3 regions of the Streptomyces rapamycinicus NRRL 5491 genome follow, and region 3 is predicted to be linked to each of the others. Evidence: riboswitches for the same ligand, from Rfam matches in the RefSeq annotation. Region 3 holds a riboswitch; each other region holds the start of a gene.

Region 1 (6,975 bases), 3.3 Mb from region 3:
CGCGGTTCCCGGCGGACACGAAGGTCGATATTCCGGCGATCCCGGCGAGGCTCGCCAGCCCGGCGCCGCGCCGGTTCAGCCCGGACAGCAGCGCGATGCCGATGGCCCCGGACTGGGTGAACAGGCCCAGCCGGCCGGGGTTGGGCAGCTGCGGGGACAGGGAGGCGTTCAGCCGGACGCCGTCGGCGGTGTTGATGACGCCGAAGGCGTTGGGGCCGATGACGCGCATGCCGTAGGAGCGGGCCTGGCGTACGAGGTCGCGCTGCCGGTCGCGGCCCTCGCCCCCGCTCTCGGCGTATCCGGCGGAGAGCACGACGAGCCCCTGGACGCCGTGGTCGCCGCATTCGGCCACGACGGCGGGCACCCGCTCGGCGGGGACGGCGACGACGGCCAGGTCCACGGGCTCCTCTATGGCGCGCAGCGAGCGGTGGGCTAGGACGCCCTCGGGCTCCAGCCGCGTCATGTCGTCGGGGAAGGCGTGGTTGACGGCGTGGACGCGCCCCGTGAAGCCGGCGTCCAGGAGGTTGCGCAGCACGGTTCGGCCGACGCCGCCGGGTGTGCGGCTGGTGCCGATGACGGCCACGGAGCCGGGCGCGAGCAGCCGCTGGACGGACCGGGCCTCGGCGCGCTGCTCACGGGCGCGCATCACGGCCAGGGAGCGGTCGGTGGGTTCGAGGTCGAACTCGAGGCGGACGACCCCGTCCTCGAAGCTGCGCTTCTGGGTGTAGCCCGCGTCCGTGAACACCTTGATCATCTTGTTGTTGGCGGGCAGCACCTCGGCGGCGAACCGCCGGATTCCGCGCTCGCGCGCCACGGCGGCGATGTGTTCGAGGAGCGCGGAGGCCACCCCGCGGCCCTGATGGGCGTCCTGGACGAGGAAGGCGACCTCGGCCTCGTCGGCGGGGGCCGCGGCGGGCATCCCCCGGCCGTCGATGCGGTCGTACCGAACGGTGGCGATGAACTCATCCCCCACGATGGCCGCCAGACCCACCCGGTCGACGTAGTCGTGGTGGGTGAAGCGGTGGACGTCGCGGTCGGAGAGACGGGGGTAGGGCGCGAAGAAGCGGTAGTACTTCGACTCGTCCGAGACCCGCTCGTAGAAGCTGACCAGCCGCTGCGCGTCATCGGTGGTGATGGGACGGATCTGTGCCGTACCGCCGTCCCGGAGCACCACATCGGCTTCCCAGTGGGTCGGGTAGGCGTGATGGTCCGACGGGCTCCGCATGGGAGCCAGGGTACGGGCCCGCCCGGTCCGGATGGTGGACACCCTTGCGTGGGGGCCAAGTGTCGGGGGAAGGTCCGTATCGGACCGGTCCGGGCATGGCCGGGCCCACTCGGACATCGTTCGGGTGTATCCGGACACCGTATGATTTTGGTCTAGACAACAGCACCGTCACACCTGAAGGGCAACACCATGGCTGAGCGCCGCGTCACCATCGGCTGGGCCGAGGGCCTGCACGCCCGCCCTGCGTCGATCTTCGTCCGGGCGGCCACCGCCGCCGGCGTCCCCATCACGATCGCCAAGGGCGACGGCACCCCGGTCAACGCCGCCTCCATGCTGGCCGTGCTCGGCCTGGGCGCCCAGGGCGGCGAGGAGGTCGTCCTCGCTTCCGACGCGGACGACGCCGAGGTCGCGCTCGACCGTCTGGCGAAGCTGGTGGCGGAGGGGCTCGAGGAGCTTCCCGAGACCGTCTGACCCCGGGCGAGCCCTGCCTGGAATTCCCGGGTGATTCCCGGGGCGATTTCAGGAATTCGGCACGGCGGGGCCGCGGTGGCCGTACCGGCCACCGCGGCCCCGCCATTTTCTGTTTCGGCGCACGGAATTTCCAAGGAGTCCAAGGAGTTGTATACGGGAGTTCTGTTAATTCCGGCCGCTCGCCGTGTTGACGGAATGTTTCGAAGTCCTCACCGGAATCGGGCGGCGCAGCCGGTATTCCGACAGCGCGCGCTCGGTGTGCGCCGTGGCGAGCGCCCGCGCGCGGTCGGCGTCGCCGCGCGCCACCGCGTCCACCAGCGCGCCGTGCTCCGCCCAGGACTCCACGGCCCGTGCGGCCGGGTCGGGGCGCGCGGCGCCCTCGGGCGGCACGGGCCGCGACCCGGGAGCGGCGGCGTACACCCACGCGGTCTTACGGCGCAGCTGGACGAGCAGCGCGGCCAGGCTCGGGCTGCCGGACGCCTGGGCGAGCGTCTCGTGGAACCAGTCTCCCAGCGGCCGCAGTTCGCCGAGCTGACCGCCCTGGGCGCGCTCCCGGCCGAGCCGGACCAGTCCGCGCAGCACCTTCAGATGGGCCTCGGTGCGGCGCTGTGCGGCCCGCGCGGCGCCCAGCGGCTCCAGCAGCGCGCGGATGTCCAGCAGGTCGGCGGCCTCGCGCTCTGAGGGCTGGGCGACACAGGCCCCCGCGTGCCGCCGGGTCGTCACGAAGCCCTCGGACTCCAGGGTGCGCAGGGCCTCGCGGACCGGCACCCGGGAGACGCCGTAGCGCCGCGCGAGCAGTTCCTCGGTGAGGCGACTGCCGGGCTGATACGCGCCGGAGACGATGTCGTCGCGAATCGCCGCGCAGACCGCGTGTGCCGAAATCCGGCGACCGCCCTGGACCGCGTTCGTATCCCCGCTCACTTACGGTCCCGCATTGTCGAACCTCCGCCTTAACGCCCGCGAAACGCGGCCATGGAATGCGCGTTGACCGACTCTATTCCACATGGCCGCCATTTCCGATGGCGGGAAGCATTTCATGGCTGTTTTTTGGTCAGCCGGGCGGCGGCACGCCGAAGGCCCCGTCCTGCGGACGGGGCCTTCTCGGAAGTCTCACGGGGTCTCGGGATCTCGGGATCGTGAGACCGCGCGCGGCGTTCGCGTCGGACGCGCGACGGGTCAGACGTTGACGCCGTGCGTGCGCAGGTACGACAGGGGGTCCATGTCCGAGCCGTAGTCCGGGCTGGTGCGGGCTTCGAAGTGCAGATGCGGTCCGGTGACGTTGCCGGTGGCGCCCGACAGGCCGATCTGCTGGCCGGGGGTGACCTTCTGGCCGACCGAGACGCTGATGGACGACAGGTGGCCGTACTGGGTGTACGTGCCGTCGTTCATCTTGATGACGACGTTGTTGCCGTAGGAGCCGCCCCAGCCCGCCTCCACGATCTCGCCCATGCCCACGGAGTGCACCGTGGTGCCGGTGGAGGCGTGGAAGTCGATGCCGGTGTGGCTGCCGGAGGACCACAGACCGCTGGACGCCTGGTAGCCGGTGGAGACGTAGGAGCCGCTGATCGGCGACACGAAGGTGTTGATGCGCTTGCGCTCGGCCTCGCGCGCCGCGCGCTCCTTGGCCTCGCGCTCGGCCTTGGCCTTCTTCGCCGCGGCCTCCGCCTTTCTGGCGGCCTCCTGGCGGGCGATCGCCTCTGCCTTGGCCTTGGCGGCGGCCTGCTCGGCGGCGGTCTCCTGGGACTGCGCCTGGGCCTCGATGTGGTCCGCGATCCCGTCGCCGATCACGATCGCCTGGGTCAGACCGGTCTGCTGGGGATTGGGGCCCCCGTCGGCCGCGAACGCCTGTCCGGTGATCCCGGCGACCACACCCGAGGCGACGGTCGTGATGCCCACGACGTTCGCACTCGTGCGGATGTTGACCTTGTTGGTGCGGCGGTGCTTACCGGTGGCAGTGCGGGTGGACGCCATACTGAGGCGCACTCCTTTCCTTCCTTCTCGCCTACCGGGTTAGCTGACGGGTTCGGAGCAGGAAGGTCTCCTACGGACCCCTCCCCCGGCCGGGGAAGGCGCCCGATTCACCCCTGGGGACGTGTTGGGTCCCCGGCTCCCCTGGCTTGCGCCGTACGGGGACTCGGCGATGACTGTCCGGTGCCGCGGGTGCGGCGGGTCGCTGGCGAACAGCCGGACTGACGCTAAACGGGCCCGCTTTCGATCACAAACGGTTCCGGTTTTTTGTTGCTCTCCCCACAAACCAAACAAGCAGTCAATCCCATAAATCGGGCATGTCGGAAGGGCCCCGGCGCCCTTTCGGGGCCGGGGTCCTTCCGCTGTCGGCTCATGGACCGGACGTCCGCCGGACCGCCTGCCGGGCCGTCAGCGAGCCGGCCGGACCGGCGGTTCCGCGCACGGATCCGGCCAACTCTCGTCGGCCGTCGGCTCAGTTGGAGATGACGCGCACTTCGCCGATGCCCAGCGCCCGGACCGGCTCCTCGATCGCCGAGGCGTCCCCGACCAGCACCGTGACCAGCCGGTCCGCCGGGAAGGCGCTCACCACCGCGGCGGTGGCCTCCACCGTGCCGGTCTCCGCCAGACGGGCGTACAACTGCGCCTGGAAGTCGTCCGGAAGATGCTGCTCGACCTGGTCGGCGAGGGTGTTCGCGACGGACGCCGCCGTCTCGTACTTCAGCGGGGCGACGCCCACCAGGTTCTGCACCGCGACATCGCGCTCGTCGTCGGTCAGCCCCTCCTCCTTCAGCGTGCGCAGCACCTTCCAGAGGTCGTCCAGCGCGGGGCCGGTGACCTCGGTGGCCACCGAACCGCTGATCGCCAGCATCGAGGCGCCCGTGGAGCCGCCCGCGGGCGACGGGGGCCCGGAGCGCAGCACCTGGCCGAAGGCGCGCACCCCGTAGGTGTAGCCCTTCTCCTCGCGCAGCACGCGGTCCAGGCGGGAGGTGAGGGTGCCGCCCATGCAGTACGTGCCGAGCACCTGCGCGGGCCAGACCCGGTCGTGGCGGTCGGCGCCCACGCGCCCGATGAGCAGCTGGGTCTGCACCGCGCCCGGCCGGTCGACGATCACGACACGGCCGGTGTCGTCCGCGACGATCGGGGGGGCCGTGCGCGGCGCGCCCGCCCCGCCCGTCCAGGCGCCGAGGGTGTCGGCGAGTGCCCGGTCAAGGTCGACACCGCCGAGGTCGCCCACGATGACGGCCGTGGCGGTGGAGGGGCGGAGATGCGCCTCGTAGAAGGCCCGCACGGCCGCGGCGTCGATACCCTCGATGGTCTCCTGGGTGCCCTGGCGCGGCCGGGACATCCGCGACTCGGCCGGGAAGAGCTCCGCGGAGAGGGCCATGGAGGCGCGGCGGGCCGGGTTGGCCAGCTCATGGGGGATCTCGTCCAGCCGGTTGCGCACCAGCCGCTCGACCTCGCCGTCCGGGAAGGCGGGGGCGCGCAGCGCGTCGGCCAGCAGACCGAGCGCCTTGGTCAGCCGGGAGACCGGGACCTCCAGGGAGACGCGGACGCCGGCGTGGTCGGCGTGGGCGTCCAGCGTGGCGCCGCAGCGCTCGAGCTCGGCGGCGAACTCCTCGGCGTCATGCTTGTCGGTGCCCTCCGAGAGGGCGCGCGCCATGATCGTGGCGACGCCTTCGAGCCCGGCCGGCTCGGCGTCCAGCGGCGCCTCCAGGTTGATCTCGACGGCGACGACCTGCTGACCGGGGCGGTGGCAGCGCAGCACGGCGAGGCCGTTGGGCAGCTCACCGCGCTCGGGGGCCGGGAACGCCCACGGCCTGGGGGCGCCGCCCTTGGGCTGCGGGTGGAAGGTCATGGTCGCGGTGACGGCGTCGCTCACTGGGCCGCCTCCCCTTCTGCGTCGGTCTCGGCGGCTTCGGCGGTGTCGGCTGCGTCCTCGGCGCCCTGGACGGGCTCGTAGACCAGCACGGCGCGGTTGTCGGGGCGCAGCCGCGCCGCGGCCACGGCCCGCACCTCCTCGGGGCTGATGTCGAGCACCCGCTCCACGGCGGTCAGCGCCAGCTGCGGGTCGTCGAACAGCACCGCGTAACGGCAGAGCTCGTCGGCCCGGCCGCCGACCGTGGCCAGCCGGTCCAGCCACTCGCGCTCGATCTGCGCCTGGGCGCGCTCCATCTCCTGCGGGGTCGGCCCCTCCTCGGCGAAGCGGGCCAGCTCCTCGTCGACGGCGGCCTCGATGGCGGGCACCTCGACCCCGCCGGAGGTCTTCACGTCCAGCCAGCCCAGCGAGGGGGCGCCCGACAGCCGCAGCAGGCCGAACCCGGCGGCCACGGCGGTGCGGTCGCGGCGCACCAGCCGGTTGTGGAGCCGGGAGGACTCACCGCCGCCGAGGACGGTCAGCGCCAGGTCGGCGGCGTCGGACTCACGGGTGCCGTCGTGCGGCAGCCGGTACGCGGCCATCAGGGCGCGGGCCGGGACCTCCTCCTCCACGACCTCGCGCAGCTGGCCGCCGATCACCTCCGGGAGCGTGCCGTCGCGGGGCGGCCGCTTGCCCTCGTGGGAGGGGATGGAGCCGAAGTACTTCTCGATCCAGGCGAGCGTCTGCTCGGGGTCGATGTCGCCGACGATCGACAGCACGGCGTTGTTGGGGGCGTAGTAGGTGCGGAAGAACTCCCGCGCGTCCTCCAGGGAGGCCGCGTCCAGGTCGGCCATGGAGCCGATCGGGGTGTGGTGGTACGGGTGGCCCTCGGGGTACGCCATGGCGACGAGCTTCTCGAAGGCGGTGCCGTACGGGACGTTGTCGTACCGCTGGCGGCGCTCGTTCTTGACGACGTCGCGCTGGTTCTCCAGGCTCTCCTCGTCCAGCGCGGTCAGGAGGGACCCCATCCGGTCGGCCTCCAGCCACAGGGCGAGCTCGACCTGGTGGGCGGGCATGGTCTCGAAGTAGTTGGTGCGCTCGAAGCTGGTCGTGCCGTTGAGCGAGCCGCCGGCCCCCTGCACCAGCTCGAAGTGGCCGTTGCCGGTGACCTGCGCCGAGCCCTGGAACATCAGGTGCTCGAAGAGGTGCGCCAGGCCGGTGCGCCCCTTGACCTCATGGCGCGAGCCGACGTCGTACCACAGACAGACCGCGGCGACCGGGGTCAGATGGTCCTCGGAGAGCACCACGCGCAGGCCATTGGCCAGGCGGTGCTCAGTCGCTTTCAAGCCGCCGGAGCCGGCCTGCTGCGTGGCCGTGTGACCCATGGGCATGTACGTCCCTTCGATCGCGTGATGGAGCGCGTGCCAGCCGCTTGCGCAGCGCTTCTGTCACTGTA
Region 2 (6,975 bases), 180 kb from region 3:
CACCACGTCGCCCGGCTTCGGCGCGTGGATCATCATCCCGTCGCCGATGTAGAGGCCGACATGGCTGATGTCGTCGTAGAAGAAGACGAGATCGCCCGGCTGGAGTTGGGACGTCGAGACGCGCGTACCGGCCTTCACCTGGTCCCAGGTGGTGCGCGGCAGCGAGATCCCGGCGGACTTCCAGGCCGCCTGCGTCAGCCCCGAGCAGTCGAAGGAGCTCGGGCCGGTGGCGCCCCAGACGTACGGCTTGCCGAGCTGCGCCTTGGCGAAGGCGATGGCCTGGGCCGCCTTGGAGCTGTTGGCCGGGACGGAGGGCGTTGAGGGCGCCGTCGAACCGGAGTCACCCGCGTTCTGCTCCTGCTGCTTCTTGCGCGCGGCCGCCTCCTGCCGCTGTTTCTCGGCCAGCTCGGCGGCCTTACGGCGGGCCTCTTCCGCCTTCTTCTTCTCGATCGCCGCCAGCCGCGCCTTCTCCTTGGCGGTCAGATTCGCCAGCAGCCGCCGGGCCTCGGTCAGCTTGTCCTGGACGGTCTTCTTCTGGACCTTCAGCTGCTTCTGGGACGCGGTCAGCGAGGCGAGGCTCTCGCCGGCCTTACCGCGCTCCTTGGCGGCCTTCACCCGCTGCTTCTGGAAGTCGTCGACGGCCTGCTTCTGCCGGCCGGTCATCCGGTCCATCAGATGCGACTGGTCGAAGACGTCCTGCGGATCGTTGGAGAACAGCAGGGTCGCGGCGGAGCGGGCCATTCCGCCCTCGCGGTACTGGGCGGTGGCGTAGGCGCCGAGCATGCGCCGGGCCTCGTTGAGCTTCTCGGTGCGCCGGGCGACGGAGTCCAGCAGCTTGTCGACCTTGGCCCGCTGCTGGTCGGTGCGCTCCTTGGCGGCGTTGTAGCGCTGGGTGGCGGTCTCCGCCTGGTGGTAGAGGGTGTCGACCTTCTCCTTCACCTTCTCGATCGACTGGGCGGCCGGCTTGGGATCGGTGGGCGCGGCGTTGGCCGACTGGGAGAGCAGGGTGACGGATGCGAGGGCGGCCGTGGTGAACCCGACGGCCGTACGGCGGCTGTGACCCGTGAGCGAGGCGGGTATTCGGCTCCGCGGCTTGCGGTGCGACGCCAAGGGTGGCGACTCCTTCCGTGGACCGCCTACCGGGTTAGCTGTCGGGTTCGGGCGGTACGGAAGGTTGCCCTACGGCCGTGTCCGGACGGCACTGTCCGTGCCGTACCGTTTCGGGCCGATTCACCCCGGTCTTGCGTTGTTGGGTCCCCGGCTCCGGGCGCCTCACGGCGTACCGGACTCGGCGGAGGCCGCCCGTGCCGACGTGGTTCGCCGACGGATCTTCCGGGCCGCCTGACGCAGGACGGTAGCCAACACGTGGGGCTCCTGTGAAGACTGGTGGCCGTTTTGCCCGAAACCGTTTCGTGATGTTCGGACGTCGGCTGTCAGTGGGGCGGCCTAGACTCGGGGAGCGATGAGCAGCCTCTTTGACGACAGCTTCCTGGCGGACCTCGGGCCTTCTCCGGACGAGGAGCGGCCACCGCCGCCCGAGGATTCGGCGCACCCTGGCCACGGTGGCGCCGAGGACGTGCCGCATCACCTCTTCAGCGGCGATTTCGAAGCGCCCGTGCCGCGGGAGGCCCACTACCGGGACGGCGCGGCCCGGCCCGCCGTGGACCCGTCCGCCCTGCTCGAGGGGTTGAACGAGCAGCAGAGGGCCGCCGTGGAGCACACCGGCTCGCCGCTGCTGATCGTCGCGGGCGCCGGCTCCGGCAAGACCCGGGTGCTCACCCACCGCATCGCCTATCTGCTCGGCGCCCGCTCCACCCACCCCGGCCAGATCCTCGCCATCACCTTCACCAACAAGGCGGCGGGCGAGATGAAGGAGCGCGTCGAGGAGCTCGTCGGCCCGCGGGCCAACGCCATGTGGGTGTCCACCTTCCACAGCGCCTGCGTCCGCATCCTGCGCCGGGAGTCGAAGAAGCTGGGCTTCACCTCGTCGTTCTCGATCTACGACGCGGCCGACTCCAAGCGGCTGATGTCGCTGGTCTGCCGGGACCTGGATCTCGACCCCAAGCGGTTCCCGTCGAAGTCCTTCAGCGCCAAGATCTCCAACCTCAAGAACGAGCTGATCGACGAGGAGACCTTCGCCGGGCAGGCTACGGAAGGTTTTGAGAAGACGCTGGCCGAGGCGTATGTGATGTACCAGGCGCGGCTGCGCGAGGCCAACGCGCTGGATTTCGACGACATCATCATGACCACGGTCAATCTGCTCCAGGCGTTCCCGGACGTCGCCGAGCACTACCGCCGCCGCTTCCGGCACGTCCTGGTGGACGAGTACCAGGACACCAACCACGCGCAGTACACACTCGTGCGCGAGCTGGTGGGCACCGACACCGAGGAGACCACTGCCGCCGAGCTGTGCGTGGTGGGCGACGCCGACCAGTCGATCTACGCCTTCCGGGGCGCCACGATCCGTAACATCCTCCAGTTCGAGGAGGACTACCCCACCGCGCGGACGATCCTCCTCGAGCAGAACTACCGCTCGACCCAGACCATCCTGAGCGCGGCCAACGCGGTCATCGAGCGCAATGAGAACCGCCGCCCCAAGAACCTGTGGACGGACGCCGGCGCCGGGGCCGAGATCATCGGCTATGTGGCCGACACCGAGCACGACGAGGCCCAGTTCGTCGCCGACGAGATCGACCGGCTGACGGACGCGGGCGACGCCAAGGCCGGGGACGTGGCGGTCTTCTACCGCACCAACGCCCAGTCCCGTGTCTTCGAAGAGGTCTTCATCCGCGTCGGGCTGCCGTACAAGGTCGTCGGCGGCGTGCGCTTCTACGAGCGCAAGGAGGTCCGGGACGTCCTCGCGTATCTGCGGGTGCTGGCCAACCCCGAGGACTCCGTCCCGCTCCGCCGGATCCTGAACGTGCCCAAGCGCGGCATCGGGGAGCGCGCGGAGGCCATGATCGACGCGCTGTCGCTGCGCGAGAAGATCACCTTCCCGCAGGCGCTGCGCCGGGTCGACGAGGCGTACGGCATGGCGGCCCGCTCGGCCAACGCCGTCAAGCGGTTCAACACGCTCATGGAGGAGCTGCACACCATCGTGGAGTCCGGGTCGGGCCCGGCCACCGTCCTGGAGGCGGTGCTGGAGCGCACCGGCTATCTGGCCGAGCTCCAGGCGTCCACCGATCCGCAGGACGAGACCCGGATCGAGAACCTTCAGGAGCTCGCCGCCGTGGCCCTCGAGTTCGAGCAGGACCGAGGCGAGGAGAACCCCGGCACCCTCGCGGACTTCCTGGAGCAGGTCGCGCTCGTCGCCGACTCCGACCAGATCCCCGACGAGGACACCGAGGGGTCCGGCGTGATCACGCTGATGACCCTGCACACGGCGAAGGGCCTGGAGTTCCCGGTCGTCTTCCTCAGCGGCATGGAGGACGGCGTGTTCCCGCACATGCGGGCGCTCGGCCAGACCAAGGAGCTGGAGGAGGAGCGGCGGCTGGCCTATGTCGGGATCACCCGGGCCCGCGAGCGGCTCTATCTGACCCGCTCGACGATGCGCAGCGCCTGGGGACAGCCCGCGTACAACCCGCCGTCCCGCTTCCTGGAGGAGATCCCGGACCAGTATGTGCGCTGGCGGCGCACCGGGCCCGCCACCCCGTCCGCGTCCATGGGCGGCATCGCCTCGACCCCGTCGTCGGGGCTGTCGTCCGGTCTGTCGACGTCGCGTTCGCGCACCGGAGGCAGCGGGTTCGCCACCCGGCGGGCCAAGGAGCGCCCGGTGGTCGCCCTGGCCATCGGTGACCGGGTCACCCATGACTCGTTCGGGCTCGGCACGGTGGTGGCGGTCAAGGGCAGCGGGGACAACGCGGAGGCGACGATCGACTTCGGCGACGAGAAGCCGAAGCGGCTGCTGCTGCGGTACGCACCGGTGGAGAAGCTGTAGGTGGAGAGGTTGTAGCTGTGGAGAGGCCGTAGCGGGGCCCGGCCGGGGCTGGGCGCCGAGGCTGTAGCGCGCCGGTGGGCGCGCTACAGCGGTGCTGTCGGCGGCCCTGGCCGGATCAGGTCGGGTCGAGGCCCTTGCCGCGCAGCCAGGGCAGCGGGTCGATGGCCGCGCCACCGCCGGGGTGGACCTCGAAGTGCAGATGCGGGCCGGTGGAGTTACCGGAGTTCCCGGAGTACGCGATGGTCTCCCCGGCCTTGACGGTCCCGGAGCGGATCTTGGCGCTGCTGAGGTGGCAGTACCAGGTCTCCGTGCCGTCCGGGCTGGTCAGAACGACCATATTGCCGTAGGCGTCGTTCCACTGCGTCCTTACGGTGCCATCGGTGGCGGCCATCACGGGCGTCCCGTAGCTCACCGGGAAGTCGATGCCGGTGTGCACCGACATCCAGTTGATACCGGCCTGGCCGAACTGGGCGCTCAGGCCGTGCTGGGCGACGGGCAGCGCGAACTTCGGGCGCAGCGCTTCCTTGCGCGCCGCCTCGGCCGCCTTGCGCTTCTTCTCGGCGGCCTGGCGCGCCTGGAGGTCGATCCGCTCCTGGGTGCGGCTGGCGCGGTCGCGGAAGTCGTCGGCGCCCTCCCGGACCCCGGCGAGCTGGGAGTCCAGCTTGCTGTTGGCGACGGAGGGCTTCACGGGGGCCGCCGCGGTGTCGGGGGCGGCCTGAGTGGTGGACTCGTCCTTCTTGTCGCTCCCCACGCCGCTGACCGAGGCGGCGGCCACGGCGGTGACGCCCAGGGCGCAGACGGAGGGGACGGCGACGGTGAGCAGTGCGGAGCGCTTGGGACGGGGCGAGGGGGTACGGCGGCGGCCGCGGTTCGCCTCCCGGCGAGGGGAGGGGGCGGATTCCCGCATGACCGCCGCCTCGGGTTCAGGTTCGGCTTCGGGGCCGGGGCCGGAGTCGTACGGCTGGTCGGGCTCGTTGACCGGCTCGAAGACGGCGGTGTGCTCGAACGCGCCGGGCTGCTCGGGGATGACGGCCTGCTCGAACGCGGCGGTCTGGTCGTAGGCGTTGGGCTCGTGCTCGGGCTGGTCGAGCCCTGCTTGATCGAAGCCGGAGTGGTGGTCGAACCCCTGCTGGTCGAGCCCCTGCTGGTCGAACCCCGGATGGTTCAGCCCCGAGTGGTCGTACTGCGCCTCGTCCACGGTCCCGTAGACGGAGGTGTCCCAGACCTGGGTCTGACCGGTGTCCACGCCCGAGGCGTACGCCTCGGCCTCGTACCCCGCCCCGTGCTCCCACTGATCCGGTACCTCGGTGTGGCCGGTGGCGCCCGTGTCCCAGGCGCCGATGTCCCACTGGGCGCCGGTCTCGGCGTCCTGCTGGGCGGGGATGCCGGTGGGCAGGTGATAGCCGGAGGCGGCCCACATCGCGGTGGTGTCGTAGGAGCCGGAGTCGTAATGGGCCGTGTCGTAGTGGCCGGTGTCATGGTGGCCGGTGTCATGGCCCAGGTCGTAGTGGCCGGTGGCGTACGACCCCGTCTGGTGGTGCTGGTCGGCCGTGGCCCACTGCGAGGCGTCGTACTGACCGCTGTGGGCGCCCTGCCCGCCGTCGTACGCGCCCGGAAGCGCGCCGAAGAGCGGATCGCTGTCGCCGTAGAGCGGGTCGCCGTCACCGTAGGCGGTGGCCAGGTGGGCGAAGTTGCCGGTGGAGTACCCGTCGTACCCGACGTAGCCGTGCGCTGTGTCCTGCCGCTGACTGTAGGCCTCGCCGTACGGATACGAGGCGTCGGGAGCGGGGACGGTCGGAGAGGCCCCCGACGGGTGACGGTCGTTCACCACCACTTCTCTTTCGCCTCGGCTGCAGGAGAATTAGCGGCGACTGTACCCGGCAGTACGCGGCAGCGACAATCTTCCGTGAGATTTGAGCATCTCGGCAAAGGGCATTTGGCCGTCTTTCGGCTGACTGTACGTGCTTCCTTGGCCGGATGTTCGATTGACGTTCGGCAATTCCGAGGCTTCTGAACCATCGGGAACCGCGCCGGAGGCGTCCGCCGGCGCCTCGTCGGCGGCGTTCAGGGCCTCACGGATGCGGGCCGCCACGGAGAAATGCACCGCCAGGGCGAGATGTCCGATTCCGTTGACGCGGATGTTCTGGGAGATCACATCCGGATGGTCTATCCGAACCGTCTCCTTCGGGATCATCAACTGATCCACATCGCTCCAGAAAGCGATGAATCGCGTACGGCAATCGGGGGCAGGCTGCCGCAACTCCGTTATCACCGAGGAGTCCGGGCGCATCTGACGCACGAGTGGATGTACGGACAACAGGGGCGCGATACGTGTGCCGCCGTGCGGGGTGCCGAGCGTCACCAGGGTGTGGACGCGGGCGTCGCCGCCGAGACGCTGGACGTAGTAACGGGCGATCAGGCCGCCCAGGCTGTGCCCGATGACGTCCACCTGGCCGTGGCCGGTGCGGGCGCAGGCCTCCTCGATATGGCGGCCGAGCAGCGCGGCGGCGGTGCGGAGGTCGCACGGCAGCGGTGAGTAGTTGAGCGCCTCGATGTGCTGACGGCCGTGGCGGCCGGCCTCCCGCGACGCGGCGCGCGGGAGGCGGCTGGAGGCTCCCCCGAATGCCCTCATGGGCAGCCGGTCGCTTCGGTCATGACGCAGGACCGCCCGTCGCACCGCGGCGCCGTGCGGCTCGCGGCGGCGCTGCGCGGTGCGACGGTCCCCGCTGCGGCTCCCCTGATGTGGCCGGCCCGAGCGTATGCGGCGTCCGCGCGGATGCGGATGCAGGTACGGGTGCAGGTACGGGTACGGGTGCGGCCTTCAGTGAACGTGTCCCACGTGTGACTTCCCCCTCGCTGCGCGCCGCGAAACTGCCCGGTAGGGGATCCTGGAGATAACGTTCGTTCACGTCAATATGGGTAAGTGTGTGACGGCTTGGAGGCTGCGATGGGTGTGACCGGTCCGATCCGTGTGGTGGTGGCCAAGCCGGGGCTGGACGGCCATGACCGTGGGGCGAAGGTGATCGCGCGGGCGCTGC
Region 3 (6,975 bases):
CTGGGCGTTGTCACCGGCGGCCCAGATGTAGTCGCTGCCCTGGGCCTGGAGGGTCGGGGCGGTGTCCACATGGCCGCGCGGGCCGAGCGGGAGGCCGAACCGGGCCAGCGCCGGGTTGGGCTTGACGCCCGCGGTCCACACGATGGTGTTGGAGTCGACCTCGAGGCCGTTCTTGAGGACGACATGGCCGTCGATGCAGGAGTTCATCGAGGTCTCGAGGTAGACCTCGATACCGCGCTTCTGCAGGTGCTCCAGACCCCACTTGCCCAGCTTCGGGCCGACCTCGGGAAGGATCTTGTCGGCGGCGTCGACGAGGACGAAGCGCATGTCCTCGCGCTTGACGTTCGGGTAGTACTTGGCCGCGTCACGGGCCATGTCCTCGACCTCGCCGATGGTCTCCGCGCCGGCGAAGCCACCGCCGACGAAGACGAAGGTGAGCGCCTTGCGGCGGATCTCCTCGTCCGTGGTGGAGTCGGCCTTGTCGAGCTGTTCGAGGACGTGGTTGCGCAGGCCGATGGCCTCCTCTATGCCCTTCATACCGATGCCGTTCTCCGCGAGACCGGGGATCGGGAAGGTGCGGGAGACCGCGCCGAGGGCGACGACCAGGTAATCGAAGGGCAGCTCGTACGTCTCGCCGACGAGCGGCTGGATGACGGCGACCTTGCGGTCCTGGTCGATGGTCGACACGCGGCCGGTGAGGACTTCCGCCTTGGGGAGCACGCGCCGCAGCGGAACCACGACGTGGCGCGGGGAGATGCTGCCGGCCGCAGCTTCGGGGAGGAAGGGCTGGTACGTCATGTACGAGCGAGGGTCGACGACCGTGACGGTCGCCTCGCCGTACCGCATCTTCTTCAGAATGCGGCGCGCCGCGTACAAGCCAACGTACCCACCGCCTACAACGAGGATCCTGGGACGCTCCGTGGTGCTCATGATTCGAGTATCCAGCACCCCTTGGGGGGGACCTCGTGAGCCCCTTCACAAGCATGGTGGGAGCATCTGCTACACTCCGCCGCTCCCGTGCTGGACGCCATATCCGCGGAGCGGAACCACTGGCTGGATCGGCACGTTTCCACCCCTCTGAGCAGGGCTTGTGACTGAACGCGCGAGTAGACCAGGCGGTCCGCGCGGGGGCGCCGTACACCGCCCTGACACTTCACGATCCGGTCAGTTACGGGGCCCGGCCGCCGAAACCGCCCCGGAGCACCGGATCGGGCGGCCACCAGGCGCCTTTTTCATGTGAAGAGTTTCACGAACTTTCTCGGAGGCGGCTCGCGGAGGGCCCCCGAAGGGGGTTCCGCGGCCGCTCATACGTTATCCCGGCCGCTCAGGCGATGCTCCAGGCGAGCCCGTCGAGGATGTCGTGCTCACTCACCACGACCTCCTCGGCACCGGTCCTTTCCATGATCGAAAGCAGGATGAGCGCCCCCGACCCGATCACGTCGACCCGCCCCGGATGCATCACCGGGATCTCCGCCCGCTCGGCGTGGGCGGAGCCGAGCAGCTTGCCCGTGATCTCGCGGACCTGGCCGAGGGTGATCCGGGAGTGGTGGATCGCGGAGGAGTCGTACTCCCTCAGACCCAGCGCGATCCCGGCCACGGTGGTGACCGAACCGGCCAGCCCGACCAGCGCGTGGCCGTCCGCGGGACGGCAGGCGCGGCTGAGCGGCACGGTGCGTTCGGCCAGGTCCAGCGCCTGCTCCACATCGGCCCTTATGGCGGCGATCTGATCCTCCGTCGGGGGATCGGTGATCCGGCCGTCCACCACCAGATGGCGCTCGGTCAGCCGGACGCAGCCGATGTCCACGCTGCGGGCCGCCCGCACCCCGTCGCCGCCCTCGACGAACTCCGTCGAACCGCCGCCGATGTCCACCACCAGATACGGCCCGGCCATACGGTCATGGCCGGTGAGCTCCTTGGTGGCCCCGGTGAAGGAGAACTCCGCCTCCTGGTCCCCGGTGATCACCTCGGGCTGCACGCCCAGGATCTCCACGACCCCGCGCACGAACTCCGCGCGGTTCTCGGCGTCCCGGGAGGCGGAGGTGGCCACGAAGCGGACGCGCTCGGCGCCCAGCTCACGCACGGCCTCCGCGTACTCACGGCAGGCGGCGAAGGTGCGCTCCAGCGCCTCGGGGGCGAGCCGGCCCGTGCGGTCCACGCCCTGGCCCAGCCGGACGATCTTCATCCGGCGGTCGAGCTCGGTCAGCTCCCCGGTGGCCGGATCGGCGTCCGCCACCAGGAGCCGGATCGAGTTGGTGCCGCAGTCCACGGCGGCGACGCGGGTCATACGCTCTCCTCCCGGCTCGGGGCCTCGGTCCCGCACGGGCTCGCACACGGGCCCTTGCGCCACCACTCCGGCAGCATCGCGATCGCCTCGTCCCCCAGCGGATTGACCCCGGGGCCGGCCGCCAGGGAGTGGGCGACCAGCACGTGCAGGCACTTCACCCGGTCCGGCATCCCGCCCGCGCTGGGGAAGCCCTGGAGCACCTCGACGGCGTCGCGGCGCGCGATGTAGTCCTCGTGGGCGGAGCGGTAGGCGGCGGCCAGCTCGGGGTCGGTGCCCAGCCGGGCCGTCATCTCCTTCATCACGCCCCCGGCCTCCAGCGTGCCGATCGCGGACGCGGCGCGCGGACAGGTCAGGTAGTAGAGGGTGGGGAAGGGCGTACCGTCCTCGAGCCGCGGCGCGGTCTCCACGACGTCCGGATTGCCGCAGGGACAGCGGTGCGCGATCGCACGCAGACCCCGGGGCACGCGGTTCAGCTGCTCCCGTACGGCGTGGATGTCCGCGTCGGTGGGCGCGGTGGGCTCCGTCTGGGGCGGGGGCGTATCCATGAGTGGGAAACTTCTTCTTCTTCGTGTCGATTCGAACGCCGGGTGCGGCCGGCGGCCGGAGCGCGGCGCATCAGCGGCGCGCGCTGCCCGCCCCCGCCGCGTCCGCCGTGTCCACGGCGTCCCAGAGGTTGGTGTACCAGGGGCGGCCGGCCGCGCCCTGGTCGGTGGAGCGCTCGGTGGAACCGCCGCCGTCCACCACGCTGTAGCCGGTCTCCCCCGGCATCAGGAAGTGCAGCCGCTCACGCGCCTGCTGCTCGGTGAAGGCGGGGTCGCGCAGCCGGGCCTTCCGCTCCCGCAGCTTCTTCACGTCCTCGCGGGCCCGCTGGGCCTGGTGCCGCTGCTCGGCGATGTCGGAGCGCTGGGAGATGTACTGCCGCATCGGATAGGCGAGCGCCACGACGAGGGAGCAGACGACCAGCGCGAGCAGGGCGGCCCGGCCGGTCAGCCGGCCGCGGCGGCGCTTGGTGCGCACGCGGTAGACCCGGGCGGCGGCGTGCTCGCCGAGCGCCTTGAGCCTGGTCGCGGTGGAGAACCGTTCCCGATCCGCCGGCACGTCGCCTCCCCGGTGATGACTTCGCTTGGGTAACGCCGTCGAGCGACGCCGTCCCCGGCCACGGTACGGGACCACGGCCGGGGACCGGCGTCAGACGTGTCCGCTCAGCCCTTGAAGCGCGGGAAGGCGGAACGGCCCGCGTACACCGCGGCGTCGTCCAGGATCTCCTCGATGCGCAGCAGCTGGTTGTACTTGGCCACCCGCTCGGAACGGGCCGGGGCGCCGGTCTTGATCTGGCCGCAGTTGGTGGCGACGGCCAGGTCGGCGATGGTGACGTCCTCGGTCTCACCGGAGCGGTGCGACATCATGCACTTGTAGCCGTTGCGCTGGGCCAGCTCGACCGCGTCGAGGGTCTCGGTCAGCGAGCCGATCTGGTTGACCTTGACCAGCAGGGCGTTCGCGGTGTCGCTGTCGATGCCGCGGGACAGCCGCTCGGGGTTGGTGACGAAGAGGTCGTCGCCGACCAGCTGGACCTTGTCGCCGAGCTGCTCGGTGATGGTCTTCCAGCCGTCCCAGTCCTCCTCGTTCAGCGGGTCCTCGATGGAGACCAGCGGGTACGCGGCGACCAGCTCGGCGTAGTACGAGGTCATCTCGGCGGCGGAGCGGGACTGGCCCTCGAACTGGTACGTGCCGTCCTTGTAGAACTCGGAGGCGGCGACGTCCAGCGCGAGCGCGATGTCCTGGCCCGGCTGGTAGCCGGCCTTCTTGACCGCCTCGAGGATCAGGTCGAGGGCCTCGCGGTTGGAGCCGAGGTTCGGCGCGAAACCGCCCTCGTCGCCGAGGCCGGTGGACAGGCCGCGCTCCTTCAGCACGGACTTCAGGGTGTGGTAGACCTCGGCGCCCCAGCGCAGGGCCTCGGAGAAGGACTCCGCGCCCACGGGCGCGATCATGAACTCCTGGATGTCCACATTGGAGTCGGCGTGCGATCCGCCGTTGAGGATGTTCATCATCGGCACCGGCAGCAGATGGGCGTTCGGGCCGCCGAGGTAACGGAAGAGGGGGAGGTCGGACGCCTCGGAGGCGGCGTGCGCGACGGCGAGGGAGACGCCGAGGATCGCGTTGGCACCGAGCGAGGACTTGTCCGGGGTGGCGTCCAGGTCGAACATCGCCTGGTCGATCAGCCGCTGCTCGGTGGCGTCATAGCCCACCAGCTCGGGACCGATCTGCTCGATCACGGCGAGGACGGCCTTCTCCACGCCCTTGCCGTTGTAGCGGTTCTTGTCGCCGTCACGGAGTTCGAGGGCCTCGAAGGCGCCGGTGGAGGCGCCGGACGGCACGGCGGCACGGCCGGTGCTGCCGTCGTCGAGGCCAACCTCGACCTCGACCGTGGGGTTGCCTCGCGAGTCGAGGATCTCGCGAGCTACGACGACGTCGATGGACGGCACGAGGTTCTCCTTCGTATGGGTCTGCGGTAGCAGCACGAGCCTAACGGGCCGGGAGGGCTGCGCCCCGCGTTCGCCCGCCCCACGAGACAGGGGCGCGACACAAAAAGCGAGATTCTGGATTAAAAATCCGGATTTCATGTGCATTGGGAAAGCCCCGGCGGGGCGTGCCATAGGGGCGGCACACCCCGGCCGGGGCTCGTTCTCACGGTGGCCGTGACCGTGGCCGTGGCTCAGCGGAGGTGCAGCTGCTGGCCCGGGAAGATCAGGTCGGCCTGCTCCACGATGTCCTTGTTCAGCTCGAAGAGCTTCTTCCAGCCGCCCTTGACGTCGTGGACCTTGGCGATCTTGCCGAGGGTGTCGCCGGACTTGACCTTGTACTCGCCGTCACCCTTCTTGATCGGGCCACGGGTCTGCTGCCGGGCGGCGCGCTCGGGCGCGGTGCGCGGCTGCGCCTTCGGCTGGGCCTTGGGCTGCGCCGGCTGGGCCGGGGCCGACTTGGTGGTCGCCGAGGATTGGTCCTGCGAGCCGGAGGGCGCGGACGGGGCGGACGGGCTGCCGCCGGAGGTCAGACCCTTGCCGCAGACCGGCCAGGCGCCCTTGCCCTGGCTGCCCAGGACCTTCTCGGCGATCTGGATCTGCTGGGCCTTGCTGGCCTTGTCCGCGGTGGAGGCGTAGGCCGTGCCGCCGTAGGCGGCCCAGGTGGAGCTCGAGAACTGCAGGCCGCCGAAGTAGCCGTTGCCGGTGTTGATCGACCAGTTGCCACCGGACTCGCACTGCGCGACCTGGTCCCACTGGGAGGTGGTGGCCGCGGAGGCGGAGGTCGCCCCGATGAGCGGTGCCGCCACGGCGGCACCGGCGAGACCGGTGAGCGCGGCGATACGGGTGGCCTTGGAGGGGCGGCGGTGCTTCCCGTTGGACTTGAGCATTTTGGTTCGTTTCCTCACCGACGCCTACGAGGTGAGCTGTCGGGTTCGGACGTGAGTTGCCCGGCCGGTCGCGATGGTCGCTCCCGGCTTCACCCCTAGCCGACGAGCCCGTATCCACAGGCCACTCGGCACCTACCTTGGGTCCCCCGCTCCTGCCTTCGGCGCTGACGCGTCGGTTTCCCCCCGACCGCCGGCAGGATTCGGCGTGACGATCGACGGTGCCCGCGGTGGCGAGCGGAAAGACGTTAAACACACCTTCCAAGAACGTTCAAACACCCCAAGGGCAGTGATTGGGGCTGTAATTGATCTCACCCGGCCCACATCGACGCAGGTGGGGCCGGGTGAGGAGAGATCGGACACGAGGTGCGCCCCGGAAAATGTGACGAGATGTATGTCTCACCGGGTCCAGAGCGGGCAATTCCCCCCGAATCACTGCTCCCTGATGGTGAGGTCAAGTCGCTGACCAGGAATGATCAGATCGGGGTCGATCCCGATGAGGTCCTCGTTGGTCTCGTAGAGCCCTTCCCAACCGCGGGACACATTCTGGTGCTCGGCGATCCCTGACAGGTTGTCACCGGGGCGAACAGTGTAATCGTCGTCCGTGGAGTCCTCGTCGCGGTCCGAAGCGCCGCGCGAGGCATGGCGCCCGGAGGGCCGTGCGCTCCCCGCGTCGCCGTCGTCGGCCTCCTCCCCGGCGTCCGGGGAGCCGCGGTGGCGGCCGGAGGGGTCCGCCGAGGGGCTCTCGGAGCCGTCCGGCACCGAGGGACCGTCCGAACGGGAGGGGCTGTCCGAGTCCGGGTCGTCCGCTGCCGGGTCGTCCGAGGCGGAGCCGTCAAGGCCGTCGGGGGACTTGGAGGTGTGGGGCGCGTCCGGCTCCTCGGCCGACCCGGACGCGTCCGGCGCGTCCGGCTTGCCGGCGCCGTCGGACGTCCCCGAACGGTCCGCGTCCGAGGAGGAGCCGTCCCGCCCCCGGTCCCCCTGGTCGTCCCCGCCGCGGCCCGTCCCCGGGTCCGGGGTGGCCGTGCTGCCGGGGTCCACATCGGGGGCGCCGCCGCCGTCGGTGAGCCCGGCGCCCAGCGCACAGCTCGGCCAGGCGTCGGGGCCGCGGTCGCCGAGGATCGCCTCGGCGACGGATATCTGCTGGGAGCGGCTGGCGAGGTCGGGGCGCGGGGCGTACTCCGCGCCGCCGTACTTCTTCCACATGTCGAGGGTCAGCTGGAGCCCGCCGTAGAAGCCGTTGCCCTCGTTGGCGCTCCACATACCGCCGCTCTCGCACTCGGCG

What was found. A riboswitch is a leader RNA that binds a small molecule or an ion and turns the genes downstream of it on or off. The one in region 3 is predicted to bind cyclic di-AMP.
Region 1: linked by a shared signal. The riboswitch ahead of LIV37_RS14945 (M23 family metallopeptidase) and the one ahead of LIV37_RS29500 (LysM peptidoglycan-binding domain-containing protein) in region 3 are both predicted to bind cyclic di-AMP.
Region 2: linked by a shared signal. The riboswitch ahead of LIV37_RS28720 (C40 family peptidase) and the one ahead of LIV37_RS29500 (LysM peptidoglycan-binding domain-containing protein) in region 3 are both predicted to bind cyclic di-AMP.

What each region holds. Positions count from the first base shown of each region.
Region 1 is NZ_CP085193.1:3,702,748-3,709,722, forward strand. It holds gene LIV37_RS14930 (bifunctional acetate--CoA ligase family protein/GNAT family N-acetyltransferase) at 1-1,225, opposite strand, end outside; gene LIV37_RS14935 (HPr family phosphocarrier protein) at 1,415-1,696, shown strand; gene LIV37_RS14940 (GntR family transcriptional regulator) at 1,862-2,617, opposite strand; gene LIV37_RS14945 (M23 family metallopeptidase) at 2,873-3,667, opposite strand; cyclic di-AMP (ydaO/yuaA leader) riboswitch at 3,682-3,846, opposite strand; gene LIV37_RS14950 (M16 family metallopeptidase) at 4,137-5,519, opposite strand; gene LIV37_RS14955 (M16 family metallopeptidase) at 5,540-6,910, opposite strand.
Region 2 is NZ_CP085193.1:6,833,078-6,840,052, forward strand. It holds gene LIV37_RS28720 (C40 family peptidase) at 1-1,110, opposite strand, end outside; cyclic di-AMP (ydaO/yuaA leader) riboswitch at 1,119-1,304, opposite strand; gene pcrA (DNA helicase PcrA) at 1,463-3,937, shown strand; gene LIV37_RS28730 (M23 family metallopeptidase) at 4,053-5,765, opposite strand; partial or broken gene LIV37_RS28735 (alpha/beta fold hydrolase) at 5,964-6,521, opposite strand; gene LIV37_RS28740 (coenzyme B12-dependent isobutyryl CoA mutase small subunit) at 6,885-6,975, shown strand, end outside.
Region 3 is NZ_CP085193.1:7,012,908-7,019,882, reverse strand. It holds gene LIV37_RS29525 (NAD(P)/FAD-dependent oxidoreductase) at 1-930, opposite strand, end outside; gene LIV37_RS29520 (Ppx/GppA phosphatase family protein) at 1,325-2,284, opposite strand; gene LIV37_RS29515 (DUF501 domain-containing protein) at 2,281-2,829, opposite strand; gene LIV37_RS29510 (FtsB family cell division protein) at 2,900-3,382, opposite strand; gene eno (phosphopyruvate hydratase) at 3,487-4,767, opposite strand; gene LIV37_RS29500 (LysM peptidoglycan-binding domain-containing protein) at 4,998-5,693, opposite strand; cyclic di-AMP (ydaO/yuaA leader) riboswitch at 5,700-5,867, opposite strand; gene LIV37_RS29495 (LysM peptidoglycan-binding domain-containing protein) at 6,123-6,975, opposite strand, start outside.